Regions from separate parts of the Buttiauxella ferragutiae genome, predicted to be linked through region 3. Evidence: predicted binding sites of a transcription regulator. Region 3 holds the regulator's gene; each other region holds the start of a gene.
The links. Region 3 encodes Fur, which represses iron uptake genes when iron is present. Its sites were predicted from a motif close to ATAATAATGAGAACNACTATCAA; they were not measured.
Positions count from the first base shown of each region.

Region 1 (10,470 bases), 2.1 Mb from region 3:
TTAATCAGCGCGCTTTTAGTTTGGCTCAATCGGCAATGTGCTCCGGTACCAGGCAGCAGTTCGCGTGTCGAGCGAAAACGGGCGGTGATTCATCAATTTAATCAACTGGTTGAGTGTCATTATCGTGAACAGTTGCTGGTCACGCATTATGCCAGCGAAATCGGTTTATCAAGTGTGCACCTGAATACCCTGTGCCATGAGTTCTATGGCTGTAGCGCTCTGAATGTCCTGCATCAACGCGTGTTGCTCGAAGCCAAACGCAGGTTGCTGTATACCAGCATGACGATCAGCCAGATCTCTGATTATCTTGGCTTTAGTGATGCGACCTATTTTTCGCGTTTTTTCCGCCGTTATACGGGTACGACGCCAAAGGATTTTCGTCAACATCCGATGCGTGAATTGAAAGCGTCTTTAATAGAAGGAAGGTAATTGTTTAATTAAATTTAAATCGTTATTTAGTCACACTGACTATTATTTTGTAGTTTGTAGATTATTTGTAAATAAGATCATAACTTGAAATATTATTTCATCATAAAAAACTCCTTCTAATTTAAATTTCCATCTGAATAAACTATTGTATTTTTGTTGTTCAAAGCACTTATATGTTTAATGTATGAGTGAATCATCGGTCATATTTTAAATAATATGAATGCATTAATCAAAGGAATGATATGGAAAACATTTTTAGTACAAATAGTTTACCTGGAAAAATAATGGTGGTTGTACCCTGCGTGTTAACGGCAGCAGGAATTGTACATCGATTAAAATCCATGCCAAAAATTCATAAATTAGTGAGCAATATCAAAAGGATTGATGAGGCTTATGGAGAGGTATTAAAAGCCACGGACTCACTTGTTATCTTGAATATTAGCGAGTCATCTACTCAACTCGCTGAGGAGATAAAGTTTATTAACTGGTGCCGTACAGTGCAACCTGGCGCTGCAATTGTTGCTTACACACGAAATCATAAACTTAGCGTGTTGAATTATATTTCTGCTTTGGGTGCGCGGGTGATTATTTCTCAATACGAGTCATCCTCAACATTCACCGATTTAATTATAAAGTCTTTTTCCTCCAGATCGATGCTTTCCAGCCCGATGATCAAGAATATTCTGGATACGACAATTTCAGGTGAACTGACGGTATGCGAAGTTCAGGTCATAGGGCAGTTATTTCTTGGGCACAACGTCAGCCAGGTTGCTCAAAGTTTAGGACGCGATATCAGAACGGTGAGCGCACATAAAAGACATGCGATGGAAAAACTCGGCCTTCAGTGTGAGAAAGATCTCCATGTCCTGGGTTGCGCACTGCTAGGAAAGTGAAAGTTTTAAAAGGAGATAAATATGCAGGAAAGCAAAGCAAAGGTCTTTTTGCGTAACCCATTTTGCCGCGCGTTAGTTGTTAGCAAGCGGCCAATGATGAGAGAAGGCCTTCAGTTTATGATGAAGGAACGCGCTGAGAAATCATCGCTCATTCTTTGTGAAAACTATTTAGATATCAGGCCAGAAATATTGCTGCAGATCGATGTGGTGGTTATTGAACTGGATAGCACGTTGCAGGAAATCTTCGAAGCCTGTGATTTCTTCAACCAATTACAAAATCAGCACCGGCAAGTGGAGTGGGTTTTCACGCTTCCCGTGAACTTGGTGAATATTGCCATTGAACGGTTGTTGACGGCCAAAACAGCATTGCTTTCTTTACATGAACCGATGAGCCGTATTATCGAACATGTCTTTAATAGCGGTGGTCAAACCGAAAGAATTAGCCGGCTTCTTTTGCAAGAAAAAGCGGTTAATACGTCCGATATTACGGTGACGAATGCCAATTTAACTTTTTCAGAGCGTCGTGTTCTACGGCTGCTTAGCAAAGGGTGGCAACTGACCCAAATTGCGACTCTGCTCGAGAAAAGTTACAAAACCATCAGTGCACAAAAAAGCAGTGCTATGCGCCGCCTGATGCTGAAAACGGACGCCGAAATGTATGCATGGATGATCAGTGTACATGGGATGCAGGAGCTGAATTTGCCTCCGTATCACCAGGGGATATGAAGAAAATTAGTGATGACTGAGGTTCGCTAGTGCGTCCTCAGTCATCTGATTATTGGCAGACATCGACCCAAAGTGCAGCTGTGAGTTCAGCCAGACGAGCCGGGGAAATACGCACTGCGCTATGAATCGCTCCTGCTGCGGGTAAAACTTCTTCGTACTGTTTTAGTGAAATATCACAGTAAACCGTTAACGGATTTTCCAGGCCAAACGGACAAACCCCGCCTACCGGATGACCTGTCCAGATAACCACTTCATCGCTGCTGAGCATGCGGGCTTTTGCCCCTAAAGCCGCTTTGAGTTTTTTATTATCCAGGCGTGCGTCACCTTTCGCGACAACCAACACGACTTGATCCTTAACTTTCAACGACAATGTTTTAGCAATTTGGCCCGGTTCAACGTTATGGGCCATGGCTGCCAGAGCAACGGTGGCGGTGCTTTGGTTTAATTCGATGATGTCGATATCCGGGGCGTTTTCGGCAAAGAATTGCCGGACTGACTGCAGGCTCATGCTTTTCTCCCATTCTTGGCCGCAAATAATTTGGCATAAGGCTGTGCTATATGTAAACCAGTGAACGCATAATTTCTATGTGTCATGAATACATACCGTCAATAGCCAATGCTGTGATGTGAAATAGCTAAACAACTCAAAGTTTCAGTGATTTCTGGATCTTCTTCACAATCACTGCAACCGGTTTCAGTAACCGGTTGCAGAGTAAGAAAAGGCGATGAATACTGAAACGGTCACACACCTGTACCCAATAATAAGAGCAGCCTATGAAACCTATTTTTTTATGCTGTGCCACTGATGCCCCTGCCAGTGTTTTAGACATTAAAGCTGTATCTAAAAAGGTCCCGGCTACGGGGATCAATTATATAAATTACGGATTGTTACGCGGCGATATTCTTCCCGCTGTAACATTCGCGTTGAAAGCCTGACAGGAGCACTGCTATGTCATCGAATCATGCCGCTTTTAATCTGATCTTTCGCTTTGTAGAAAACTACGTGAGTCCCGTCGCGGGAAGAATTTCATCACAACGCCACGTTATGGCGATTCGTGATGGGTTTATTTCTGCGATGCCATTCATGATTGTCGGTTCGTTCCTGCTGGTCTTCGCCTATCCACCTTTCTCGCCAACCACCACCTGGGGCTTTGCTCGTGCATGGCTGGATATGGCAAAACAGTTTGAAGGGCAAATTCTGACGCCGTTTGATATGACGATGGGCATTATGTCTATCTACATTTGTGCGGCGATTGCCTATAACCTCGGTAAACATTATATGAAGTCGCACGGCCTGGATCCGTTCATGTGTGCGATGCTTTCGCTAATGGCATTCCTGCTGGTGGCGGCTCCGAAAACCAAAGGTGTGATGCCGATGGATAGCCTGGGCGGGACGGGGATCTTTACCGCGATTCTGGTGGCGGTTTACTGTGTTGAAATGATGCGCTTCCTGAAAGCGCACAATATCGGGATCAAGCTGCCGGACCAGGTTCCACCAATGATCAAAAACTCCTTTGATCTGCTGATTCCTGTGCTGGTTGTGGTTCTGACACTCTACCCGCTGAGCCTGCTGATTCAGTCGCAGTTCGACATGTTAATCCCGCAAGCGATTATGTCGGTGTTTAAACCTCTGGTATCTGCTGCTGATTCATTGCCGGCCATTCTGCTGGCGGTGCTGATTGGTCACTTGCTGTGGTTTGCCGGGATTCACGGTGCGGCGATTGTTTCCGGCATGTTGCAAATGTTCTGGCTGACCAACCTGGGGATGAACCAGAGCGCGTTGGCACAAGGCGCACCTTTGCCACACATCTTCATGGAAGCATTCTGGACCTTCTTCATTGTTGTCGGTGGTTCGGGGGCCACTATGGGTCTGGTGATTTGCTATCTGCGGAGTAAATCTGCCCACCTGCGTTCCATTGGCCGTCTGAGTATTGTCCCAACTTGCTTTAACATTAACGAACCCGTCATCTTTGGTACGCCAATCGTAATGAACCCAGTGTTCTTTATTCCATTCTTGCTGGCACCAATGGTTAACGCCGTGCTGGCATGGGGTGCTATGAAGATGGATTTGATTGGCCGTGTGATTTCAGTGGTTCCATGGACTGCACCCGCGCCAATCGGTGCTGCATGGGCATTAGGCTGGGATTTCCGTGCGGCGATTCTGGTGATTCTGTTGGCTGTTGTTTCCGCCATCATCTACTTCCCGTTCTTTAAGGTGTACGAGAAGCAGTTGCTGGAGCAGGAAGCGGAAGAAGCTCAGAAAGCCTCTGGCGAAGAGAGCCAACAGGCTGCTTAATGAAATGAAAGAGTGAGATGAAACGGTGGGGAAACCCGCCGTTTTGCTTTATTACTTCAGGGTACAGTCGCCACAACCTTGTACATCAGGCAACTTATAGCGCTGGCAGCAGGTGCGGCGTACCAACAAACCTTCGCGCAGGATTACAGTGCGGTAGAGGGGGTTATCCTGGCCATCGCGCAGTTGTTTTTCAAAGAAACAGGCGTGGCGCAATTCAGCGATTGTCGCATCATCAAGCAACTCTCTCAGCTCACCAAAAAACCAATTTAGCAAATACCCAGTATTGCTCCAGATGAGTTTCCCATTGATCTCACCGCTGTTTTCCAGCGCCTCAACGACCGGCATTAGCCCTTCAACCAGCAGTTTCTCAAGGCGTTGTTGCAACGGCTGGGTGGTTGCCACTCTATCTTCCTGAACGTCTATCCAGAAAGTGGCGGCTCTGCCCGTTTCATGAAACTCGACATGAATATGTTGTGGGCCGATATCCAGCGCTCGGGGCTGAGTGATCAGCGCCATCACCAGCGGTGGAACCAGCAGGCCAAGATACCATTGCGCCCACAGTGATTTCAGCGGTTTCCCCTCACGGGCAAGTTGCGGCTGGTTGCGATAAATATGGTCACTGTAACAGGCAAGAAGCGAGGTTAACGCAGCGGGTTGGGCCCATTGATACAACGTCTGGCTGGTTGCCGGAGTGGGCTCATTGAATTTGATGATGTCATTAAAATAAGGTCGATGGGTGATGAAATGCGCACGCAGCTCATCTGCCAGCTCTGGCTGTGAGCTGGTAGCAAATGGCGAGTGCCATGCAAAATCATCAAGAAACTGGGAAGACTGAAAAGCCATCGACAAACAAGACCACTAATACAAATGATAATGATTGCCAATCCTATCTATAGGCAAAGCCTTTAGCAAGGCTATTTTGTGCGCGTGTTCTGATGGGGGATTTTTGCTCAGGCAGGCAGCAGCGATTCGCTGACAAAAATGCTATTACGACCCTGGCGTTTGGCTCGATAAAGAGCGCTATCAGCCTGCCGTAAGGCCTCTTCGATGTTTTGCTGTTCCAGCACGGCAAGGCCAATGCTGGCCGTCACATGGGTTGCCACGTCGTCATTAAACAAGTGTGGGATCTTTAAATCATAAACCCGTTGGCGGATACGTTCAGCGGTTTGCAAAGCCTGCTCGGCATCCACATCGGTCAGCAACACCATAAATTCTTCACCGCCATAACGGGTGACAATATCGCGAGAACGAACGGCATCGCGAATGGCGGCAGAGACATGTATCAAAGCCTGATCGCCCATGCTATGACCATAGTTGTCGTTGTAAGCTTTAAAATGATCGATATCCAGCAACAAGACGAAATGCGTGCCGCTTCCAACGGCTAACACTGTCTCAAGTCGATTTTGAAAACCACGGCGGTTATACAGACCGGTAAGGGGATCTAACATACTCAAATCGTTAAGAGTTTCTTTCTCTTCGAGTAGTTTATCCATTAAACGACGAGTAAAATTATCATTACGTTGCTGAATGATATTCTGAATGATAATGCCAATGCCCGGGAGGGCCACCGAATATAAAACTCTCGGCCAATTATTCCCGTGGTCGAGCCATAAAATCATTAGCGTTACCGGCAAGCATGAGGCGATAAATGCTTGTATGTTATTGATAAAAGAGATTGAGCCAATAAATAATATCGCCAGTAAGGCAATAATTAGAAAATTAAGATCTTTAATCGGCATCACACTGACTTTTATATAGATATGCCATGCCCAAAGTGAGCCAATTATTAACGAAACAGCGTTAATGTTGATCAGTGTTTTTTTGTTAAAAAACTGCCAGAGCAGGCAGCAGAGGCTTATCACCAACACCATGATAATCGGTAAGGTAAGGTGCTGAGTGTGGGCAGAAGGCGACGCCATACTAAATCCCGCAGAAAACGCGTTCAGTAATAAAAATAAACGCAACGAGAGTTGATGTTTCCCTTTGAGTAAAGCGCGCCAGGTTGTTGCTGTCATATCAGATAGTTCTTTTTACTCGAACTCAACATTATGCTGTTGAATAATATTATAAAAATAGATAGGAAAGTGATTTCTTAAGGAAATTATTTGACTGTTAATTATGTATTTTTAATCGTCGCTCAATCTATCACCTTAATGAATATATGTCATCTGGTGATCAGGAATGCTAAACATTTCTAATGTAAAACAGAATCTACACAAGCGCTGACAAACGAGAAATTATATCATATGATATTGGTTATCATTACCAATTGATGAGATAGAGATAATGTTACAACGGCAGTTAGAAAGTGCGTGGGCAGTGTTGATACCTGGAGGAATTGTCGCCGCATTGTTGTATCTGGATCTTTCTTTTAGTCAGTGGCGAGTGCTGATTGTGCTGGGATTATTGGTGACGACGGCAATGCTCTACCATAAACGGTTACGTCATTTTGTCTTGTTGCCATCATGCGTTGCATTTGCCAGTGGGCTTGCACTAGCGATGATGAATCTGGAAGCTATGAAATAGGGATGTGAAACAGAGAATGACGAGAGTGAAGCCAGAAGAGGGTGATAAGAATTGGTGCGAAGAGAGGGACTTGAACCCTCACGCCCGTTAGAGCACTAACACCTGAAGCTAGCGCGTCTACCAATTCCGCCACCTTCGCAAATCAAATCTTATCTGATATCGCCTTCGCATTGGTGCGAAGAGAGGGACTTGAACCCTCACGTCCGTAAGAACACTAACACCTGAAGCTAGCGCGTCTACCAATTCCGCCACCTTCGCGCAGTGCGAACGATATCTTGCGTGGTTAATGGTGCGAAGAGAGGGACTTGAACCCTCACGTCCGTAAGAACACTAACACCTGAAGCTAGCGCGTCTACCAATTCCGCCACCTTCGCATACCCACAACACCGAAGTATTGTAACCACGGAGGCGCATTCTAGATGTTTTCTGCGCGTCGTCAACAGTTAATTTAGTGCCGCTTTTCTAATCGCTGCAAAAAGCGGCACAACAACGTGTTAGCGCTTCTTCACGCCACGCATCACAACGGAGCGGTAAACTTTGAAACGGCCTGTCTGAGCGATCACTTCGTGGTTACCGAAGGTTTCATCCAGCACGTCCGGATACGCCAGGAAGGCGTTCGCCACGATACGCAATTCACCGCCCATATTCAGGTGGCGTACTGCGCCACGAATCAGCTGGTGAGCCGCATCCAGGCTGGTTTGTAAACCATCATGGAACGGTGGGTTTGAGATAATCATGTCGAAACGGCCATTCACTTCGGAATAGACGTTACTGGCGATAACTTCGCCTGCAATTTCGTTGGCGGCAAGCGTTGCACGGCTTGCAGCAACGGCTGGTGCAGAAACATCACACAAAGTCAGACGGACTTTTGGTGAATGCTTAGCAAGCGTTACCGCCAACACGCCTGCGCCGCAACCGACATCCAACACTTTGCCTTTGGTGTGCGGTGTCAGCGTGGAAAGCAGTAATTTACTGCCAGTGTCCAGACCGTCACGGCTAAACACGCCAGGCAGAGTTTTTACGGTCAGGCTTTCGTGTTGATACTCATCCCACCAGGAATTCTCATCAAACTGCGGCTGTTTTTCCAGGCGACCATGATAGAAACCGCAACGACGTGCGCTATCAATTTTATTGAGTGGGCTAAATTCGGCGAGCATCTGCTCAGCACTGCGCACACCACTACGGTTTTCACCAACGACAAAAATATCGCTGCCAATTGGCATCAACGATAAAATGTTCATCAGCTGGAACTGAGCTTCTGGCTTATTCTTCGGCCAGTAATAAATTAATGTATTGCAGTCGCCAATGCTGCTGGCGTCAGCCACCAGGCCGTATTGTGCATCTTCGCCCATCTGAGCGCTCAATACCTGCCAGTGGTGAAATTGTTGGGTATGGACGCGACTTGCTGCCGTTTCGAAACGGGCAGGCATGTCGTCTTGTAAATCACCGGCAAACAGCACGCGGCTCTCGGTAAAATCATCGCTATGGCGCAGCAGCACTTCACTTGCCGGGGTTAACGCAGTCATCAAATTACTCCTGGGAAATCAGAACCGGGATTATAGAGCTTTAATGGCGCACATTCGATGAATTTGCTATATTTGCGCCCCAATTGGCACTCTCTACCTGGTTTCGCTATGCCCCATATACCTTTGCGACGTGACTGGTTGTTACAACAGCTGGGCATCACCCAGTGGGAGCTGCGGCGCCCGGCTGCGTTGCAGGGCGAAATCGCGGTCTCGCTGCATGAAAACGTTAAGTTATTGATAATCGCCGAAGATCTTCCTGACTTAAACGATCCTTTCGTTTGCGATGTTTTGCGCAGCCTGAATCTGGATGCACAGCAGATTATGCAACTGACCCCGGAACGAGCTGCAATGCTGCCAGGTGAAAGTCGTTGTAATAGCTGGCGACTGGGTGTGAGTGAACCGCTCCCTATTTCGGGCGCGCAGTTAGCGACCCCGAATTTAAACGAGCTTTATCATAATGGCGCTGCCAGACAGGCGCTGTGGCAACAAATTTGCGAACATGAACACGATTTCTTCCCTCAACACCAGTGACTTGAGCCTGGCTTACGCCATCGAACAACGCAGCCATGCTTTCCCATGGAGTGAAAAAACCTTCGCCAGTAACGAGGGCGAACGCTATTTGAACTTACGACTCGATGTTGACGGTAAAATGGCAGCGTTTGCGGTGACGCAGGTCGTGCTGGATGAAGCGACGTTATTTAATATTGCGGTCGATCCGGATTTCCAACGACAAGGTTTGGGCCGCCAGTTGCTGGAGCATTTAATCAGCGAGCTGGAAGCGCGAGATGTGTTTACCCTGTGGCTTGAAGTGCGCGCCTCGAATACGGCGGCGATTGCGCTTTATGAAAGCCTGGGCTTTAACGAGGCGACGATTCGCCGTAACTATTACCCCACAAAAGAGGGTCGGGAAGATGCCATCATCATGGCATTACCTTTAGGCTGAAACGACAGGTGTGTAAATGAACTGGGACTGGATTTTATTTGATGCTGACGAAACGCTGTTTACCTTTGACGCGTTCGGCGGCTTACAGCGGATGTTTCTCGATTATAGCGTGACGTTTACCGCTGAAGATTTCCAGGATTACCAGGCTGTTAACAAACCTTTGTGGGTCGATTATCAGAACGGTGCTATTAGCGCGCTTCAGTTACAGCATCAGCGTTTTCTGGGCTGGTCGGAAAGATTGTCGGTGCCTGCGGGTGACCTGAACGCTGCGTTTCTCAATGCTATGGCCGAAATTTGTGTGCCGTTGCCCGGTGCTGTTTCGCTGCTTAATGCGTTAAAAGATAAAGTAAAAATCGGTATTATCACCAACGGTTTTACTGCGCTGCAGCAAATCCGCCTGGAACGCACGGGTCTGCGCGATTATTTCGATTTGCTGGTGATTTCCGAACAGGTCGGTGTCGCGAAACCCGATCGTAAGATTTTTGATTACACCTTTGAGCAAATGGGCCATCCGCCGCGCGACCGCGTCATGATGGTTGGCGACACCGCAGAATCAGATATTCTGGGCGGCATGAATGCAGGAATTGCCACCTGCTGGCTCAACGCCCACGGACGAAGCTTACCGGAAGGCATCTCACCGACCTGGGAAGTGACCACACTAAATGAACTGGAGCGATTGTTGTGTAATTGATGATTGCATCACAGCTGATTGTTAAACCTGACCTGATGGGTAAAATAGCCGCCAGGTAACGTTCATTTGCCGCGCAGTTACGCCTGTGCGCAATTCACAGAAGAATTCATTATGACTTTGTCTCCTTTTTTGCAAGAAGTGGGGAAACGCCGCACTTTTGCGATCATTTCTCACCCCGATGCCGGTAAAACGACCATCACGGAAAAAGTGTTGCTGTTCGGACAGGCGATTCAAACTGCGGGTACGGTAAAAGGCCGTGGCTCCAACCAGCATGCAAAATCTGACTGGATGGAAATGGAAAAGCAGCGTGGTATCTCGATTACCACCTCCGTCATGCAGTTCCCGTATCGCGACAGCCTGGTTAACCTGCTGGACACCCCAGGGCACGAAGACTTCTCCGAAGATACTTATCGTACGCTGACCGCGGTTGACTGCTGTTT
Region 1 covers NZ_CP093332.1:640,410-650,879, forward strand. The annotation lists gene MNO13_RS02960 (helix-turn-helix domain-containing protein) at 1-429, shown strand, start outside; gene MNO13_RS02965 (LuxR C-terminal-related transcriptional regulator) at 672-1,322, shown strand; gene MNO13_RS02970 (helix-turn-helix transcriptional regulator) at 1,344-2,048, shown strand; gene MNO13_RS02975 (YbaK/EbsC family protein) at 2,098-2,556, opposite strand; gene MNO13_RS02980 (PTS sugar transporter subunit IIC) at 2,998-4,344, shown strand; gene fhuF (siderophore-iron reductase FhuF) at 4,396-5,187, opposite strand; gene MNO13_RS02990 (GGDEF domain-containing protein) at 5,295-6,359, opposite strand; gene MNO13_RS02995 (DUF1435 domain-containing protein) at 6,631-6,870, shown strand; tRNA gene MNO13_RS03000 (tRNA-Leu) at 6,923-7,009, opposite strand; tRNA gene MNO13_RS03005 (tRNA-Leu) at 7,042-7,128, opposite strand; tRNA gene MNO13_RS03010 (tRNA-Leu) at 7,158-7,244, opposite strand; gene rsmC (16S rRNA (guanine(1207)-N(2))-methyltransferase RsmC) at 7,365-8,396, opposite strand; gene MNO13_RS03020 (DNA polymerase III subunit psi) at 8,505-8,927, shown strand; gene rimI (ribosomal protein S18-alanine N-acetyltransferase) at 8,896-9,339, shown strand; gene yjjG (pyrimidine 5'-nucleotidase) at 9,356-10,030, shown strand; gene prfC (peptide chain release factor 3) at 10,142-10,470, shown strand, end outside.
Region 1: the regulator Fur is predicted to act here: its motif matches at 5,206-5,228, upstream of fhuF (siderophore-iron reductase FhuF).

Region 2 (10,470 bases), 700 kb from region 3:
ATATTCGCGGTTGGCGTCCAGGTCGGATTAGGGATTTTTTGACTGACGCGAGTCACCATCACTGGTGTTTCACGCCCAAGCTGACCAATACCGAGCGGATAAACCTCAACCCGGTTCTGCCCTGGCGGATAGTAATACAACCGCAACTCGGCCAAATTGATAACAATCCCCTCACGCGGGGCATCTGGCAGAATCATTTGCGACGGTATGGTTAATTCACTTCCCGGTTTCGGTAAGAAAGGGTCAACAGTATTGTTTGCCTCGATTAACAGTAACACTCCGGTATTATATTTCGCAGCAACTGCCTCAAGGTTTTTACCATCACCAGGAACAATATAGGTTTGATTCTCGCCAATTATTCGGCTGCCAGGAGGAGGCAATAAATAGTCAACGGCCCAGGCCGACTGGCTTACCGCCAGAGCACTGATAAGAATTAATGTAATTTGAGAGAACGCGCGCTTCATACTGGATTCCTGTATTCACCGGCTGGAATGCCGGAATGCTGAAAACCGTACGAGGTAATAAAATTACCTCGCGTTTACAGGATGAAAGCTGTTCTTTGAGTTTAGCTAAGATTAGAAGCTTTGGTACGGATTGCGCGGATCATTGCTTCAAGCCCCTGGGAACGAGAAGGTGTAAGGTGCTGAGCCAACTCAAGTTTCTCAAACCATGGGCGAACATCAAACGCAACAATATCCTGCGCAGTCATCTGTTGGTAGAGAATAAACACGATAGCAATCAGCCCTTTGACTATCGCGGCGTCGCTGTCGCCCTCAAGCTTCATCACACCATCAGGCTGTTGCTGCATCACAATCCACACCTGGCTCTGGCAACCCTGAATGGTGTTTTCCGCTTTGCGCTCACTTTCAGGGAACTCGGGCAGACGCCCGCCAAGTTCAATGATGTAGAGATACTTATCTTCCCAGTTGCTGCAGCGGCTGAAATTCTTCAATAACTTTTCTTTGTCGGGCATGGTGGCCATGGCTTTCTCCCTGTTAGCCCAATAGACGATGGATACGCTGTAACCCCGTCACCAGGCGATCCACCTCTTCTTCAGTGTTATACATGGCGAACGAAGCGCGACACATCGCCGGAACCTGGTAGAACGCCATTAACGGCATGGCGCAATGGTGCCCGGTACGCACCGCAATGCCATAGTTATCGAGAAAACTCCCCACGTCGTAGGCATGATGTTTACCCAAATTAAACGCGATCACCCCAAGACGTTGATCCGGGCCGTAAATCGTCAGGTCTGGAACCGCTTTTAGCGCCTGCTGCGCATAACGCATCAGCGATTGCTCGTACTCGCTCACCTCAGTTAAGTTTAGGCTATCGACATAACGTAACGCGGCGCCCAGTCCGATGATGCCTGCGGTATTTGGCGTCCCCGCTTCGAAGCGCCACGGTGCCGCGGCGTAGGTCGTGCCTGCGGTCAGGCTCACACTGGCGATCATCGACCCGCCGCCTTCCCACGGTGGCATGTTTTGCAGGATTTCTTCACGGGCATACAACACGCCAATACCCGTTGGGCCGTAAATTTTATGCCCCGAGAAAAGATAGAAATCGCAATCCAACTCTTGCACATCGATAGTGTGGTGCATGATGGCCTGAGCCCCATCCACCAGCACTTTCACACCAGCCTGATGCGCTGTGGCGATCATTTCTCGCACCGGGTTTTCAGTGCCCAGTACGTTAGAAACCTGGGTAATCGCCAGCAATTTTGTACGCTCATCAATCAGCGTAGGGAACACATCCAGTTGCAAAGTGCCGTCCTGATTCAGCGGAATCACACGCAGTGTTGCACCGGTATGCTCACAGAGGATTTGCCACGGCACGATATTCGCGTGGTGCTCCATGGTGGAAATAATGATGTTATCTCCGGCCTGGATATTGGCACGCCCCCAGCTGTTGGCGACCAGGTTAATCCCTTCGGTGGTGCCGCGAACAAAAACGATTTCTTCTGGCGATTGCGCATTAATAAAACGCGAAACCTGGTTGCGTACGTTTTCCATTAACTGTGTCGCTTCCGCGCTCAGCGTATGGATCCCGCGATGTACCGCAGCGTAACCGTGGCTGTAAAAATCCAGTTCAGCATCAATGACCGCCTGCGGTTTTTGCGCGCTAGCGGCACTGTCTAAATAGACCAGCGGCTGCCCGTTAACCTCCCGGCTTAAAATTGGAAAATCAGCACGCACCCGTTCTATGGAAAAACTCATGCCTCGCCCCCTGCAAACCGTTGGCCGATCCGCGCCAACACTTGCTGTTTTAATGCTTCGTCACGAATGCTTTCCGTAAGCTCTGCGGCGAAGGCATAGATAATCATCTGAAGTGCAGCCTGCTCTTTAATGCCACGCGAACGCAGGTAGAACATCTGTTCATCGTCGATACGGCCGATGGTGGCACCGTGGCTGCATTTCACATCGTCGGCGTAAATTTCCAGTTGCGGCTTGGTGTCCACTTCCGCAAGACGCCCAAGCAACAGGTTGTTGTTGGTCATCTGTCCGTCAGTTTTAATCGCATGCTGCGCCACTTTGATCATGCCGTTAAACACCGCCCGGCCTTTATCGCGCACGATGGTTTTATGCAGCTGACGGCTGTTGCAGTAGCCTTTGTTGTGTTCAAGCCAGGTTCGCGTGTCGCACACTTCGTTGTTAATCGGCAACGCCAGACTGTTCATGCGCAACTGCGTATTTTCGCCATTGAGCTGCGAACTGGTGTTATGGCGCAACACCGCGGTACCCAACAAGAAGCTGTTGCTGTCAACGGTGGCATCCTGGCCTATCACTAAATCGTTATGGGCAAAGTGGTAGCTTTGCGCGTTCTCAAACGCCAGCTTGTAGTGGTGCAACTGGCTGTTTGCCGCTGCATCGACAGTCAAGCGTGCGCCCGTGAAATGCGCCTGATCATTCAGACTGACGTAATGCTCGATAACCGTCGCTTTAGCACCCTCACCAAGAGATAAATGGTGGCGATAGTGCGCAGTATTCATTTCACCCAATTCACTGCCACGGCTGATGTGCATCAATAACAACGCCTTAGCGGGGCTATGATTTCGCGCAACACGGATATGCGTCACGCTTTCGGCGAGGCTTTCAGTGAGATGCAGAAACACTTCACCCTGCACGGCTGCTGGCAAAGAATCACGCTTTTCATCAACGATAACGTCAAAACCGCTATTGGTGAGATCGTCACTTAGCTCAGCGTTAAAGCGCCCATCGACAAACACCAGTCGCCACGCATCTATTGGCAGCACCAGCTCGTCGCGTTGCACAGCTGTAAAAACTTCAGGTGCGGGCAAGATAAACTGATTATTCAGTAGCCCTTCAAGTGGCGTATATTTCCAGTTTTCATGTTTGCGCGTTGGCAGACCCAGACGCAGCATTTGCTGCATATGTTCCTGCGCTTCTTTGCTTCGTTTATCGCCCTGGCTTTCAAACAGGTGGTGCCACTGTTGCAGAGCGTTGCTGTTACTGCTGTTCGGTAAGCCAGCCATAACCCTGCTCCTCCAGTTGTTTCACCAGACTGAAATCTCCCGATTTTACAATCCTGCCCTGATACAACACATGAACAAAATCAGGCTTGATGTAATCAAGAATACGCTGGTAGTGCGTAACGATGATGAATGAACGGTTGCCATCACGCAGGGAGTTAACACCTTCAGCGACAATTTTCAGCGCATCAATATCCAGCCCGGAATCTGACTCATCAAGAATGCACAGTTCCGGTTCAAGCACCGCCATTTGCAGAATATCGTTACGTTTTTTCTCACCGCCAGAAAAACCCACGTTCACTGAACGGCTCAGCAAATCTTCCGGCATTTTCAGCAGTTTGATCTTCTCTTCCATCAAATCCTGAAAATCAAAACGGTCGAGTTCTTCAAGGCCGCGATACTCTCGCACCGCATTCAGCGCGGTTTGCAGGAAGAACTGGTTGCTGACTCCCGGAATTTCTACCGGATACTGAAACGCCATAAAAATGCCTTCTCCGGCACGGTCTTCCGGCGATAACTCAAGTAAGTCTTTGCCTTTAAAATGAACTTCGCCACCGGTCACTTCATAGTCTTCACGACCAGCAAGCGTTGCAGAAAGCGTACTTTTCCCGGAGCCGTTCGGCCCCATAATGGCGTGTACTTCGCCCGGTTTCACTTCAAGGCTCAAACCGCGCAGGATCTCTTTGTCCTCAACGCTTACCTGTAAATCTTTAATGCTCAGCATAATTTTCCCTTAATCCTTAACCGACGCTATGTTCCAGACTGATCGCTAATAGTTTTTGTGCTTCCACCGCGAATTCGAGCGGCAATTCTGAGAACACGTCTTTACAGAACCCGTTGACGATCATCGAAATTGCATCGTCCTGGGCTATCCCGCGTTGCAGGCAATAGAACAACTGATCTTCCCCGATGCGCGAGGTGGTGGCTTCGTGCTCAAGCTGGGCGGTATTATTGCGGCACTCAACATACGGGAAAGTGTGCGCGCCGCTGTCCGGGCCGATAAGCATCGAATCGCACTGTGTGAAGTTACGGGCGTTGGTCGCCGTCGGCATGATTTTCACTAAACCGCGATAGCTGTTCTGGCTATGCCCGGCGGAGATCCCTTTCGAGATAATTGTCGATTTGGTGTTTTTGCCGATGTGGATCATTTTGGTGCCAGTGTCGGCCTGCTGATTCCCGGCAGTCAGCGCTACGGAGAAAAACTCGCCAATAGAGTTATCGCCACGAAGAATGACACTTGGGTATTTCCAGGTAATAGCAGAACCGGTTTCGGATTGCGTCCAGGACATTTTGCTATTTGCCCCTTCGCACAGCGCACGTTTGGTCACAAAATTCAGAATGCCACCCGTGTTGCCATCGCCTGGGAACCAGTTTTGTACCGTGGAATATTTCACTTCAGCATCTTTATGGATGATGACTTCCACCACCGCTGCGTGAAGCTGATAGCTGTCGCGCACAGGTGCTGAACACCCTTCGATATAACTGACGTAGCTGCCTTCATCAGCGACTAAAATGGTACGTTCGAACTGCCCAGTTTTCTCGGCGTTAATACGGAAATAGGTAGAAAGCTCCATCGGGCAACGTACGCCTTTCGGCACATAAATAAACGTGCCGTCGGAGGCAACCGCCGCGTTAAGTGCGGCAAAGAAGTTGTCGTTACTCGGAACCACGGTGCCGAGATACTTTTGCACCAGCTCAGGGAATTCGTGAATCGCCTCGCCAAAGGAGCAGAAAATAATCCCCTGTTCAGAGAGTTTTTCACGGTAAGTGGTGGCAACAGAAACGGAGTCAAAAATCGCATCCATGGCGATATTCGAGCCTTCATGCACCGGAACACCTAGCTGTTTAAATGCCTCTTCTACTTCACCGGTCAGATAGGCGTTGCTGCCGGGTTTCTGAACCGCACCCGGTTGAGACTCACAGTTATCGTCGCAACTCCCGCACGACGGCGCGGAGTAATAGCTGTAATCCTGATAGTTAAGTTTTTCGTAATTGGCCTTCAGCCAGTGCGGCTCTTCCATTTCAAGCCAGGCACGATATGCGCTCAGGCGAAATTCCAGCATCCACTCAGGCTCATTACGCCGCGCAGAAATTGCCCGCACCACATCTTCGTTGATGCCGTGCGCCATTTCGTCGGTTTTTAACTGGGTGAAAAAACCTTCTTTATAAGAATGGCTGCCCGCCCAGGTTTGCACTTCTTCAGACGTTTCAGTGTTACGTGACATAATCCCGCCTACACCCCAAAGCTTTCACCACAGCCACATTCGTGCTGGGCTTTCGGGTTGTTGAATTTGAATATTTCGTTTAATCCTTCGCGCACATAATCGACTTCCGTCCCGTCGATAAACGGCATCGCTGAAAGTGGCACCCACAGCTTTGCGCCGTCTGTTTCAAAAAGGAGATCGTCGGGTTTTGGTTCTTTTACGGTGTCCAGTACATAGCCAAACCCTGCACAACCTGTCTGTTTAATCCCCAAACGCACACCCAAAAATCCAGGTTGCTGGCTTGCCAGTTTGCGAATATGTGAGCACGCATCAGGGGTCAACGTCAGTCCCTTCCAGGCAAATTCACTGGGATCGAAGCTACCGGTTTGCACATCCATAGTTCACCTCTTAATGTTTTGGCGCCTAAAAGCCTACACCCCATGTTAATGATAACTATTATCAATACAACATCCTGATAACAGGGGTATTCGAAAAATGCTGCATTTTTAGGCGTCTTAACTAAGGATAGACCCTACTGAAAGTCTTGCAGGTGGTGAAAAGAGCTATTTAAGCCACTGAATTGAGAAGGATTTAAATGCCGGGCGAATGATTAGGTGATAGAAAGTAAAAGATGTATAGAGAATACCGATTTATGCGATAGGTAACCTAAAATGTCTGAAAACAACGATTTACTGCAACATCAACAATTTAACTATTTCTGCTTAATCTGGTGACGTGAAAATAGCCTCAACACTTCCTGTTGCAAGATCCAGACAGGTGGCCTACGGGCATTTAACTCGAGACTGCATGTTCACTGATTCAGTTCGGACACTGCCAGCGCTGCAACTTCTAATGCTATGGATGCTGTTTCGTTGCTCTCGAGTGACCATGTTGTTGAGAGTCCGCACCACGCAATGATCCATTTGAGTAGACGCTCTCTATCAAGGCCCGCCATTTCGCTAACCAGATTCAGTCGTTGTTTAAATATTCCTGGGACAGTAGCAACCCGGGGTATGGGATTGCCAAGATCCGGATTGGTAAAAATATTGGCAAAGTCGAAACCTCGTTCACCGATGATTCCTTTTGGATCAATGGCCAGCCAGCCTGAGGCACCGAAATCAAGAACGTTCTCATGATGTAAGTCGCCATGTAATACGACCAACTCTTGTGGAGTCGATAACAACTCTTCTGCTATTTCAGCGCTACGCGACAGGATGCCTCCATACAGCTGGGCTGCTGATTGAAGAGGACAAAACCACTCAGCCAGAGTCGGAAGTTGTGGTAAAGGCCGTTTTGGGGTGGTGTGAAGTCTGTTTGCTGTAAAGCATAAAATCCGACACGCCTCAGCATCCTGACTTTCCCGGGACATAGAGGAGAGTGATGCCTCCCCCATTGCGCGTGCGAGAAGAATGGCTTCATTTTCATATGCAATAACCTGTGCTGCGCCATTTCCTTCCCACCATGACATTAGAGCATTACCGGATTGCTCATCCGCATCATCTGTGATTTTAAGCATGGCTTTCATACCTCCTGTTATTGTCTCAACAGGCAAGAGTTTGGAGGTATGGGTTGTGAACGGTGTACCATCTGGAATGAGGTTCCAGCGATCTAACCAGAGTGTGAACCCGCTAATGTCCATAATATTTTCCTTACTTCCTTATCGTGAAAGTCACTGAATGCGACAGGCATGTGAACAATTCTAACTCATAGCTTGAGTAAATTTTTCTCAACTTAAATCTGATGGTTAGGTCATTCATGCAACTGTATTTAAAAATAAGAAAACATAAGATTGTTAAGGTTATAACCTCGTCATATTTTCAAAGTGTGTATTTCCCCTCAAGGAATAAGCATCATGATTAAGCGTCGCACTCTCAAAACTGCATTTGCGGCGGTTATTTCTCTGACGGTCCTTGCAGCCCCCGTTTATGCAAACCCGGGCAACGGCAATGGTGGCGGTAATCACGGTAACAGTGGTAATAGCGGGGACCAGGGCAACAAAGGCCAGGGTAACGGAAAGTCGAATGAGGATCATGGCAAGCGGTGGGTAATGATTTGGTGCTTATTGCTTTAAGCATGGCCATTGTGACCTCCGTCATTAACGGTGTGTTCGATTAACATATTCCCCTGTCCGTGAGCCTCGCATCTGCGGGGCTTTTTTATGCCCAGCGACAATATCCCCTGTTCTTCATTTTGTTAAATACCGTGACCATTAGCCCGGTAATTGTACTGAGTCCTTCATACGCTTAATATATATGAGAAAGTGGCTTTGACGAGCAAGAAAAATCCGTTCGTTAATTTTAATTTTGTTGGTAATTATATTCTACGGAAGGATATCCAATGCGCTATACACCTTTTATAATTGTGCCTTTATTAAGTGCCTGTAGTTTCAGTTTTATGAAGTTTGATAATTATCCGTTAGTACAAGCGACGTACGCGACTAATGCGACAAAAAGCTCCGTTATTGCAGCGGGTGGGAAACCAGACAGTGAGATGAATGTTCCAGAAATCAATGGGACTTGCATCAATTACACGCTAAAAAAAGATGCTGAGACAATGCCTTTTTATGTGGCATTCGATGAGAATGGAAACCGCAAACATTATGGCTATATCTCCTGCCAACAGGCGAGAGCCAAAGGAGTATTTAGCCAGTAAGTCATCATAAAAGATCATTCCTCTTCTCACTCTATACAGTCAGAAGAGGGATGTGTGAATTTCTCTAAATATTAGTAACCTGCAGCCTTATTAGCCGCTTTTATACGCTTATTCCTGCTGTCTTTTTCATGGCTATCTTTAGCCTGCATTATGCCACCAGCAGCATCTACCCAGTCATTAGCTGTACAACCGGATAATACCACGCCCAACATAAGTGCAAGTACATACTTCATTATAGCTCCATAAACTCATATCTGTATAAATAACGTCCGTGTAATACTTAAAGTATTTGACGCTTACGCCGTTATTTTGACAAAAAAAGAGTTCATGGGCAAGGTGCGCTGGATTCAAGGCTGTTTTATATAGCGCGTGAGATACAACTTATAGCTGAAATAATTTAAGTTGCAGGCTATATAATAGACCTGCAACTTAAACAAAATGGATGGATTATTAAGCGGAAGTATTGAGCAGTGATTTATTTGCTTCGAGCGCGTCAACCGCACATTGCTGATCCAAATGCCCGCCAGGTGCGCCGCCAATACCAATAGCGCCAATAGTCTGGTTATCGACTTTGACAGGAACTCCACCGCCCAATAATAAGAAGCCAGGGATATCACGCATATTCTGCGCACCGGCGTTATCCTGTGCACTCTTCATAACATCACCGGTGGCATTTTTGGTAGTCAGCGCGGTGTATGCTTTCATACGGCTGGCTTCTACAGTATGCGGACCTGCGTTATCCATGCGTTTAACAATTTTCACCACACCCGCGCGGTCAACAACCGTTACCGCCACGTTGTAGTTTTTAGCGCTACAGGCCTGGATTGCGCTCTGTGCGAGCTTATCGGCAAACTCGAGTGAGAGGTTCTTTTCGCTCAGCACGTTGCTGGCGAATGCAGGCATTGCTGCGGCACCACTGAACAGAACAGCCGCTAACAAGATTGATTTTTTCATGGTTTCTTCCCTCAACTCGGAGTGATTAATTTACAGGAGTTAAGGTAACCAACCGTGCGATGCGAAACCATTCGGGCGAATACCTGGTAAACCAGGTAATTTTACGTAGTTCCTTTTAAACCACCGTAGATTTTAATCAGCTTCGCCAGCGAGTTTATTTCTAGCCGGGCAAACAAACTCGCGCGGTGCGCTTCCACGGTTCGCGGTGACAACGAAAGATCGCGAGCCATCTCTTTGTTCGATTTCCCCTGCATGATAAGCGCCATCACTTCATGCTCGCGGGCAGAAAGAGTCGCCAGTTTCGCCTGTAAATCGGCCTGATTTTCACGCTGTTGCTGGCTGAGTTTCTGTTGTTCGAGTGCCGCCCCCACTGTTTCAATCAGCAAATCTGCATCAACTGGCTTGGTAAGAAACTCAAACGCGCCATTTTTAAATGCACGACGGCAAAGATCGATACTGCCGTGACCCGTCATCATAATGATTGGCAAAGTGCTCCCCATTTGCTGCCAGTTCTCAAGCAACGTAATGCCTGACTTTCCTGGCATGCGAATATCCAGCAGTAAACAACCGTTCAGGTTTTGCACATCAGGCTCTGCTTCCATAAAACACTGCACGCTTTCAAAAACCTTCGTTTCCCATCCCATGGTCGCCAGAAGTGCGCTTAGCGAAAAGCGTATCGCTTCATCGTCATCAATTAGGTAGATACATTGCGCCATCATGCCTCCTGTTGAGCAAAGGGAAATATCAGGGTAAAACACGCTCCGCCATTGGGGCTATTTTCTGCCTGAATGCTGCCGTTAAGCCGTTGTACCAGCGTTTCGGTCAACGCCATTCCTAACCCCAGCCCTTCTTTTCGAGTCGTGAAGAAAGGCATAAATACTTGCTCTAAGGCCTGTTCGGATAAACCCTGCCCGCCATCCTTGACCGTCAGAATAATGCTGTCAGCCGTCTGGGATGCATTGATTGTGACCCAGGCTTTGTCCGTTTGCTGCTGCGCCTGAATCGCGTTATTGAGCAGATTATGGAAGATTTGCTCAATACCCAATGGCGAGGCGATGAGTGGAGGCAGAGACTCAGGAATCTGGTTAATGACACTGACTTTGCCACGCTCGATTTCGTTGCCCAGCAGCATGACCACTCGTTCCCAAACCTGGCGCAAATTGACCGGTT
Region 2 covers NZ_CP093332.1:3,133,673-3,144,142, forward strand. The annotation lists gene ldtE (L,D-transpeptidase LdtE) at 1-464, opposite strand, end outside; gene sufE (cysteine desulfuration protein SufE) at 566-982, opposite strand; gene sufS (cysteine desulfurase SufS) at 996-2,216, opposite strand; gene sufD (Fe-S cluster assembly protein SufD) at 2,213-3,493, opposite strand; gene sufC (Fe-S cluster assembly ATPase SufC) at 3,468-4,214, opposite strand; gene sufB (Fe-S cluster assembly protein SufB) at 4,231-5,715, opposite strand; gene sufA (Fe-S cluster assembly scaffold SufA) at 5,724-6,092, opposite strand; gene MNO13_RS14430 (aminoglycoside phosphotransferase family protein) at 6,506-7,333, opposite strand; partial or broken gene MNO13_RS14435 (hypothetical protein) at 7,547-7,735, shown strand; gene MNO13_RS14440 (hypothetical protein) at 8,032-8,346, shown strand; gene MNO13_RS14445 (hypothetical protein) at 8,418-8,579, opposite strand; gene MNO13_RS14450 (GlcG/HbpS family heme-binding protein) at 8,797-9,300, opposite strand; gene MNO13_RS14455 (response regulator transcription factor) at 9,402-10,016, opposite strand; gene MNO13_RS14460 (sensor histidine kinase) at 10,016-10,470, opposite strand, start outside.
Region 2: the regulator Fur is predicted to act here: its motif matches at 6,135-6,157, upstream of sufA (Fe-S cluster assembly scaffold SufA).

Region 3 (10,470 bases):
AACAAAGCCAAAGTCATGGGTATCATGATGGCGGGTGCGTTTGCTGCCTTCTTTACTGGTATCACCGAACCGTTGGAATTCTCCTTCATGTTCGTGGCCCCAGTTCTGTATCTGATTCACGCAGTGCTGACGGGTATCTCCGTATTTATCGCAGCAAGCATGCATTGGATTGCTGGTTTCGGCTTCAGTGCGGGTCTGGTGGATATGGTGCTTTCTTCCCGTAACCCACTGGCGACACACTGGTACATGCTGATCCCGCAAGGCCTGGTGTTCTTCGCTATCTACTACGTTGTGTTCCGTTTCACTATCACCAAATTCAATCTGTTGACCCCAGGGCGTGAACTGGCTGTTGCAGGTGATGAAACTGATGGTCAGGACGTGAATGTTAGCGCCAATAGCAATCAAGATGTTTCTGAGCTGGCTCGTCAGTACATCGCTGCTGTGGGTGGCTCAGCTAACCTGACAGGCATCGACGCGTGTATCACTCGTCTGCGCCTGAACGTAAAAGACTCTTCATTGGTTAACGAATCTTTGGCTAAACGCCTGGGTGCAACCGGTGTTATCCGTCTGAACAAAACCAGCGTGCAAATCATCGTCGGCTTCGTCGCTGAGAAAATTGCTAACGCAATGAAAACGGTAGGTGATGTTGCAGCGGCTCCAGTTAGCGCTACAGCTGCACCGGTTGCCGCAGCTACTGCAAAACCACAGGCTGTACCAAACGCTGTCACCATCGCCGCTCTGGTTTCTCCAGTAACGGGTGATGTGGTTGCTCTGGAACAAGTTCCAGATGAAGCCTTCGCCAGCAAAGCAGTAGGTGATGGTGTTGCTGTTAAGCCAACCGAGAAAATGGTTGTCGCGCCAGCTGCCGGTACTATCGTTAAGATCTTTAATACCAACCACGCGTTCTGTCTGGAAACCGAAAAAGGTGCAGAAATCGTTGTCCATATGGGCATTGATACTGTCGCACTGAACGGCCAGGGCTTTACTCGTCTGGTAGAAGAGGGTGCTGAAGTGGTTGCAGGCCAGCCGATTCTGGAAATGGACCTTGATTTCCTGAACGCAAATGCTCGCTCCATGATTAGCCCGGTTGTTTGCAGCAACATTGATGACTACAGCGGTCTGGTTATTCAGGCGCAAGGTTCAGTGGTTGCGGGGCAAACGCCTCTGTACGAAATTAAAGGCAAATAATCGCTCCTGAGTCATAGATTGTGCCTTTAGCGGCTGGAGAGTATTTTCTCCAGCCGCTTTTTTATTGCTCCAGCTTGACCCTTCCCGATCCCCTTATTTATTCAACAAAAGGTTGTTTCCGACGCTTGCTTATAAGATCATGTGCCGATAACTGAAGTTTTTGCACAGAGGAACCCGCGATGAGTGAGGCAGAAGCCCGCCCAACTAACTTTATTCGCCAGATTATTGATGAAGATTTGGCTAATGGTAAGCACACCAGCATTTGCACCCGTTTTCCGCCAGAGCCAAATGGCTATCTGCATATCGGCCATGCAAAATCCATCTGCCTGAACTTTGGTATCGCACAAGATTATCAAGGGCAGTGCAACCTGCGTTTCGATGACACTAACCCAGCAAAAGAAGACATCGAATTCGTAGATTCAATTAAGCACGATGTTGAATGGCTTGGTTTTCACTGGTCAGGCAATGTGCGCTACTCCTCCGATTATTTCGATCAGTTGTTCAACTATGCTGTAGAGCTTGTCAATAAAGGTCTGGCGTATGTTGACGAACTGACTCCAGAGCAGATCCGTGAATATCGCGGCTCATTGACCGCACCTGGGAAAAATAGCCCATACCGCGATCGTAGCGTCGAGGAAAACCTCGCGCTGTTCGAGAAAATGCGTAACGGTGAATTTGCTGAAGGCACTGCGTGCCTGCGTGCGAAAATCGACATGGCATCACCATTTATCGTGATGCGCGATCCGGTTATTTATCGCATCAAATTTGCTGAACACCATCAGACTGGTACCAAGTGGTGCATCTATCCGATGTACGACTTCACGCACTGCATTTCCGATGCGCTGGAAGGTATTACTCACTCTTTATGTACGCTGGAGTTCCAGGACAACCGTCGTCTGTACGATTGGGTGCTGGATAACATCACTATTCCTGTGCACCCGCGTCAGTACGAGTTCTCTCGCCTGAATCTCGAATACTCCATCATGTCTAAGCGTAAGCTGAACCTGCTGGTGACTGAGAAAGTAGTGGAAGGGTGGGATGACCCACGTATGCCAACCATTTCTGGCCTGCGTCGTCGTGGTTACACTGCCGGTTCTATTCGTGAGTTCTGTAAGCGTATTGGCGTGACCAAACAAGACAACACCGTTGAAATGGCTGCTTTGGAATCATGTATTCGTGATGACCTGAACGAAAACGCCCCGCGCGCGATGGCAGTGCTCGATCCGGTGAAAGTGATTATTGAAAACTTCCCGCAGGGCGAAGTGGAAATGGTCACCATGCCAAACCATCCGAACAAGCCAGAAATGGGTAGCCGCCAGGTGCCGTTCAGCCGTGAGATTTACATTGATCGTGCTGACTTCCGCGAAGAAGCGAATAAGCAGTACAAGCGTCTGGTGTTGGGCAAAGAAGTCCGCCTGCGTAATGCTTATGTGATTAAAGCCGATCGTGTTGAGAAAGATGAAGCCGGGAATATCACCGTGCTGCATTGTTCCTACGATCCGGACACATTAAGCAAAGACCCGGCTGATGGCCGTAAAGTAAAAGGCGTTATTCATTGGGTAAGTGCTGAACACGCCTTGCCAGTTGAAATTCGCCTTTACGACCGTCTGTTCAGCGTGGCTAACCCAGGTGCGGCGGAAGATTTACTGGCAACGATCAACCCAGAGTCTCTGGTGATTAAGCAAGGTTTCGTCGAACCAAGCCTGCAAAATGCTGAGAAAGGCAAAGCGTATCAGTTCGAGCGTGAAGGTTATTTCTGCCTTGATAGCCGTCTGGCAACTGCGGAAAAACTGGTGTTTAACCGCACCGTTGGTTTGCGTGATACCTGGGCCAAAATAGGCGAGTAATTAGTTATACACGCAGTCAATATGTAACAAAGACGCCGCAAATCGCGGCGTTTTTTTTTGCTTAATAATCACAGGATTAAATATTTACTTACATTCGCGATGCGAATTAATGTTATTTATATTTCCCTGGGAATTCTCTGGCTGGTCAATCTCGGAACATAATAAATCCTTTCTTTTATCATGTGAGCGCTCTCATATGGTGGTTTATATCAATATTTGTTGATTTATAAACATAAAATTCCACAGTTGATTTTTGTTACAAATACTCATGAATTATGTGCTCTCTGTCATAATATCGGAATGAACTCTTACAAAGTCGTTGATAATTCGCGTCGCGAAAAATAGTCTTATGGGGAGCAGTAAATGCGGGAAAATATTTATAACCGCTTTAGCCGTTAGGCATTTTTACTTTTTTCGCTATCTGACGTCTTTTAACGTCCGGCGATTATTTATACGTCAAAGAGGAATTTTATATGCGTACGTTTAGTGGCAAACGTAGTGCGCTGGCCCTTGCTATTGCAGGCGTCACGGCTCTTTCTGGACTGGTTGTTATCCCTCAGGCAAGTGCAGCAGGTTTTTTTGATGATTCAACACTGACCGGTGGTGTTTATTACTGGCAGCGTGAACGTGACCGTAAAGATGTTACGACAGATAAATATGAAACTAACCTTTCTCACGCTACCTGGAACGCCAATCTGGACTTCCAGTCCGGTTATGCTGCTGACATGTTTGGTCTGGATATCGCCGCCTTTACTGCTATCGAAATGGCAGAAAATGGCGACAGCGGCCACCCGAACGAAATCGCATTTTCCTCTTCAAACAAAGCTTACGATGAAGATTATTCCGGCGATAAGAGCGGTATAAGCCTTTATAAAGCCGCAGCTAAATTCAAATACGGCCCGGTTTGGGCCCGTGCGGGTTACATCCAGCCAACAGGGCAATCTTTATTAGCACCACACTGGAGTTTCATGCCTGGTACTTACCAGGGCGCTGAAGCCGGGGCAAACTTTGATTATGCCGATGCCGGTGCTCTGAGCTTCTCCTACATGTGGACCAATGAGTATAAAGCTCCGTGGCACCTGGAGATGGACAAGTTCTATCAGAACGATAAGAACACCAAAGTTGAGTATCTGCACTCGCTGGGCGCGAAGTATGACTTCAAAAATGATCTGATTCTTGAAGCGGCATTCGGTCAGGCAGAAGGGTATATCGACCAATACTTCACTAAAGCAAGCTACAAATTTGATGTAGCTGGCAGCCCATTGTCTACCAGCTACCAGTTCTACGGTTCGCGTGACAAAGTCTCTGATGGCAGCGTTAACGATCTGTATGACGGCACGGCATGGTTGCAGGCTCTGACATTCGGCTACAAAGTGGGCCAGGTTGACCTGCGCCTCGAAGGTACCATGGTCAAGGCTGATGGCCAGCAGGGCTACTTCCTGCAACGTATGACCCCAACTTACGCATCGTCAAACGGTCGTCTGGATATCTGGTGGGATAACCGTTCTGACTTCAACGCCAATGGTGAAAAAGCCATCTTCGCGGGTGCCATGTATGACCTGAGCAATTGGGATCTGGCTGGTTGGGCTGTAGGTGCTTCGTATGTTTACGCATGGGATGCAAAACCAAGCTCTAAACCAACCACTGACGGTTACTACGATGCTGACAATCGCCTGAAAGAATCGGCGTACAGCCTTGATGCGTTGTACACCATTCAGGATGGGCGCGCGAAAGGCACTCTGTTCAAACTGCACTTCACTCAATACGACAACCACTCCGACATCCCAAGCTGGGGCGGTGGTTACGGCAACATCTTCCAGGATGAGCGTGACGTGAAATTCATCGTCATCGCACCGTTCACCATCTTCTGATTCGATTCCGGGCGTGAAAGCGCCCGGTTTTATAAAGGATATCGAGCATGAAAAAAATCATTTTGGTTACGGTCATGGCTTTAGGTTTGAGCGCCTGCGCACAACCCTCTAAAACGGCACCGGAAGATACAAAACTGAAACAAGCCTATAGCGCCTGTATCAATACCGCAGAAGGGAATCCTGATAAAATTCAGGCCTGTCAGAGCGTGTTAAACGTGCTGGGTCAGGAAAAGGAACACCAGGAATTTGCGAAGAAAGAAACGGTGCGCACCCTGGATTATCAAAACTGTATTCAGGCCACTCGTACTGGTAACGACCAGGCGGTAAAAGCCAAGTGCGATAAAATCTGGCAAGAGATTCGTGCGAACAACAAGTAATCTGTGAATTCAGGCAATAAAAAAACCGGTGAGCTTCCTCACCGGTTTTTTTATACCTGACATCTGGTTCAGAATGTCAGATATGCGGATTACTTTTCGCTGATTTCGTGTGCATTCTCGTCGGTACGGCAATCACCTTCAGCGCAGTGACCGTAAAGGTACAGGCTGTGGTTGGTCAGACGGATGCCATGGCGTGATGCGATTTCACGCTGACGAGATTCAATTGAATCATCACTGAACTCAATAACTTTGCCGCAGTCCAGGCAAATCAGGTGGTCGTGGTGATGTTGTTGAGTTAACTCGAATACGGATTTGCCGCCTTCGAAGTTGTGACGAGTGACAATGCCTGCATCATCAAACTGGTTTAGTACACGATAAACTGTGGCGAGACCAATTTCTTCGCCCATATCAATCAGACGTTTGTATAAGTCTTCCGCACTGACATGATGGTTCACCGGACCCTGTAGCACTTCAAGGATTTTTAATCGCGGAAGCGTGACTTTCAGGCCGGCCTTCTTCAATGCGGTATTATTGTCAGTCATGCGGAAATTGTCCTGTTGCTTAACGGATCGCTCGGACTCAGGGTGAGCGTTAAGATGAATGCGTCTCATTATAGAACTGCAGATTCTAAATGGAAACCGCAAGTATTATTCATAATCAAGCTAAAAAATGGCGGCTGAGTCGCGATTTAATTGCCTTGTTAGCTATTTAGCCAGGGGGTCATTGTACAGGGACAAACCGAAAAGTTAAAAATTTGTAGCGATTATTTTAATCGGAATAATCTATCAATGTGACGCAACCCGTTTAAAAGCTGCGTCACATCCAGAATCAGGCGTTGATGATATCTGCCAGGTTCAGCTCGTCAGAAACTTGTTTGACCCATTTCTGAACGCGTTCAGCAGTCAGTTCTGGTTGACGATCTTCATCGATAGCCAGACCGACAAAGTGATCGTCGTCAGCCAGACCTTTAGAGGCTTCAAAATGGTAGCCCGCCGTTGGCCAGTGACCGACGATAGCAGCACCGCGTGGCTCAATGATGTCACGGATAGTGCCCAATGCGTCACAGAAGTATTCTGCATAGTCTTCCTGGTCACCACAGCCGAACAGGGCGACCAGTTTGCCGTTGAAATCAACTTCTTCCAGAGTCGGGAAGAAGTCATCCCAGTCGCATTGCGCTTCACCGTAATACCACGTTGGAATGCCGAGAAGCAGAATGTCGAAGCCTTCCAGGTCTTCTTTGCTGCTCTTAGCAATGTCATGCACCTCAGCAACGTCTTTACCGAGCTGTTTTTGAATCATCTTCGCGATATTTTCGGTGTTACCAGTGTCGCTGCCGAAAAAAATGCCTACGATTGCCATGAGTAAAATAACCTCTTGATACTTAATGGTATGGTGGCTGCTAATTGGCCACAGATAGGGCAATCATAGCAGAACACATTGCGGTGCGGAAACTGCTATCAGCCTGTTGTGCACAGACTGCAACATCGTATTCCGTGCATATAGCCTTTCAACTAACTGAGATGCTGCTTCAGTTGCGCGAGTAGAATCTCTTCAATCAACTCACTACGACTGATATTGCGCGCTTCAGCCAGATGATTTAGTGCATCTACTGCATCGTTATTGAGCTTCAGTTCCACTCGCTTCAGGCCGCGTACTTTATCGCGCTTGAGCTGGTTGCGTTTGTTGATACGCAGTTGCTCATCACGCGTCAGCGGATTAGTTTTTGGCCGCCCGGGGCGACGCTCGTCCGCGAACAGATCTAATGTAGTACGGTCCGTTTGTTCTTTTGCCATGATTAGACTACTGACAGGGAATTCAGGTGGCACGGAGCGGGGTGCTCTGGCGCATTTTAGCGCGCAATCATACATCAGCATGGCTTGCGCGCCAACGCGTTAGCTGCATCTAACAGCCAGTCGGTTTGTTTTTAATCAGTTTGCGGCACTTGCGTCGATAAAACGGTGGATTGCGCGCAAAACAGCATCAGGTTTTTCGGCGTGAACCCAGTGTCCGGCACCGGCAACCACATGAGCGCGCGCCTGAGGGAATTGCGCAAGCAGCGTTTCGCGGTGTGATTCGTCAACATAAGGGGATGCACCACCACGGATAAACAGTGCCGGTTCATTCCAGGTTGGGATAGCTTGCCAGCCGACAATATTCTCGTACTGTTCCCACAATACCGGAACATTAAACTTCCACTCGCCGTCAGCAAATGACTTCAGCAAGAATTGAATCACACCTTCTTCGTTCAGATGCTCACGCATCACCATAGCGGCTTGTTGACGTGTTTTCGCTCCACTACTACTGACTGCATTAATAGCCGCGAAAATTTCATCGTGACGGCGTACCTGATAATCCACCGGTGCAATGTCAATCAGCACCAGTTTATCAATGCGCTCAGGTGCAATAGCTGTCAGAGCCATCGCAACTTTACCGCCCATGGAATGGCCGATAATGATTGCTTTTTCAAAGCCATATTCTTCGAGCGTTTCAACCACATCCTGCGCCATCGCGGCATAGTTCATTTCAGAGCTACGGGGCGATAAACCATGGTTGCGCAGATCGATTTGCAGCAACGTATGATTTTGCCCGAGGTCGCGGGCCAACACGCCCAGGTTATCAAGGCTACCAAAAAGGCCGTGGATTAGGACGATGGGGGAATTACTAGTCGATTGTTGCGCAGTTTGCAGGCGAGCATTCAATTTCATGGCAAAGTTCTTTTTTTTTACTTCGTGAGGTTAGGGTATCATAACGGCATCCTGCCGCAGTGCCGCAAATTTCCAGTTTAGTCTGACTTTGTGGTGTGACATAAGTTTGGCGCTACCCGAGGTTGGGATTTGTGCGAATATGTACATATAATCCCAACAACTTGAATTCAGAAAAGATACCGCACCGGATTAAGATGAAAACAATTGAAGTTGATGACGAGCTCTATCGCTATATTGCCAGCCACACGCAGCACATTGGTGAAAGCGCGTCCGATATTTTACGGCGCATGTTGAAATTTACCGCCGGTCAATCTCCTGCTACACCAGTAACTACCGGCCAGACGGCAGCAGCTGCTGCTCCGGAAGCCAAACCCGTAAACAAAGCTCGCGATCGCGTACGTGCGGTTCGTGAATTACTGTTGTCAGATGAATATGCCGAGCAAAAGAAAGCCGTCAATCGTTTCATGATGGTGCTTTCTACTCTGTATACCCTCGACGCACATGCTTTTGGTGAAGCGACCGAGTCGCTGCATGGCCGGACGCGCGTCTATTTTGCAGGTAATGAGCAAACGCTGCTGCAAAATGGCAACCAGACCAAACCAAAGCATGTTCCGGGCACGCCATACTGGGTTATCACTAACACCAATACGGGTCGTAAATGCAGCATGATTGAACACATCATGCAATCAATGCAGTTCCCTGCGGAATTGATTGAAAAGGTTTGCGGCACAATCTAACACCTCGCGTCAGAAGGAAAGGCCAATGGCTAACCACCCTCGTGCAGGACAACCGGCACAACAGAGCGATTTGATTAACGTAGCCCAACTGACGGCCCAGTATTACGTGCTGAAGCCTGAAGTGGGGAATAGCGAACACGCGGTGAAATTCGGTACCTCCGGCCATCGTGGTAGTGCGGCACGTCATAGTTTCAACGAACCTCACATTCTGGCGATTGCTCAGGCGATTGCTGAAGATCGTGCAAAAAATGGCATTACCGGGCCGTGCTACGTGGGTAAAGATACCCACGCGCTATCTGAACCTGCGTTTATTTCCGTGCTGGAAGTGCTGGCTGCAAACGGTGTGGATGTCATTGTGCAGCAGGCAAACGGCTACACGCCAACGCCTGCCATTTCACATGCCATTCTGACGCATAACAAAAACGCTGGTGCGCAGGCTGACGGCATCGTCATTACGCCTTCGCACAACCCACCGGAAGACGGTGGTATCAAATACAATCCGCCTAATGGTGGCCCGGCTGATACCAACGTCACCAAGGTGGTTGAAGATCGTGCCAACGCGCTTTTGGCGGCGGATCTGAAAGATGTAAAACGCATCTCTCTGGAGAGAGCCTGGGCAAGCGGTCACGTACAAGAACAAGATCTGGTGCAGCCGTTTATCGAAGGGCTGGTGGATATCGTTGATATGGCCGCCATCCAGAAATCGGGTCTGAAACTGGGCGTTGATCCGCTCGGTGGGTCCGGTATCGAATACTGGCAGCGCATCGCCAAACACTACAACCTGGATCTGACGATTGTTAACGATCACGTCGATCAAACCTTCCGCTTTATGCACCTCGATAAAGACGGCGCTATCCGTATGGATTGCTCGTCCGAGTGTGCGATGGAAGGTTTGCTGGCGTTGCGTGACAAATTCGATCTGGCCTTCGCCAATGACCCGGATTACGACCGCCACGGTATCGTCACGCCAGCAGGGCTGATGAACCCAAACCATTATCTGGCGGTTGCGATTAACTACCTGTTCCAGCATCGCCCGCAGTGGGGTAAAGATGTGGCCGTCGGTAAAACTCTGGTGTCATCCGCGATGATTGACCGCGTGGTTAACGACCTGGGCCGTAAACTGGTTGAAGTGCCAGTGGGTTTCAAATGGTTTGTTGATGGCCTGTTCGACGGCAGCTTTGGTTTTGGTGGCGAAGAAAGTGCCGGGGCATCGTTCCTGCGCTTTGATGGCACACCGTGGTCTACCGACAAAGACGGCATCATCATGTGTCTGCTGGCGGCAGAAATAACCGCCGTCACCGGTAAGAACCCGCAACAGCATTATGACGAACTGGCTGCCCGTTTCGGCGCGCCAAGCTACAACCGTCTGCAAGCCTCCGCGACAACTGCGCAGAAAGCGGCATTATCCAAACTTTCTCCGGAAATGGTCAGCGCCAGCACCCTGGCAGGTGACCCGATCACCGCACGTTTAACGGCGGCCCCTGGCAACGGCGCTTCTATCGGCGGCCTGAAAGTGATGACCGACAACGGCTGGTTTGCGGCACGCCCTTCGGGTACTGAAGATGCGTACAAAATTTACTGTGAAAGTTTCTTAGGTGCAGAACACCGTCTGCAAATTGAGAAAGAAGCGGTAGAGATTGTCAGCGAAGTGCTGAAAAACGCGAAGTAAGATGTTGAATTGGAAAAGGCGCCGCAAGGCGCCTTTTTTGTCTGCCGGAACTACAGCATAAACCGATAACCAATCC
Region 3 covers NZ_CP093332.1:3,837,425-3,847,894, reverse strand. The annotation lists gene nagE (N-acetylglucosamine-specific PTS transporter subunit IIBC) at 1-1,188, shown strand, start outside; gene glnS (glutamine--tRNA ligase) at 1,368-3,035, shown strand; gene chiP (chitoporin ChiP) at 3,509-4,906, shown strand; gene chiQ (ChiQ/YbfN family lipoprotein) at 4,954-5,283, shown strand; gene fur (ferric iron uptake transcriptional regulator) at 5,373-5,825, opposite strand; gene fldA (flavodoxin FldA) at 6,112-6,642, opposite strand; gene ybfE (LexA regulated protein) at 6,795-7,076, opposite strand; gene ybfF (esterase) at 7,212-7,988, opposite strand; gene seqA (replication initiation negative regulator SeqA) at 8,183-8,725, shown strand; gene pgm (phosphoglucomutase (alpha-D-glucose-1,6-bisphosphate-dependent)) at 8,751-10,394, shown strand; gene kdpE (two-component system response regulator KdpE) at 10,445-10,470, opposite strand, start outside.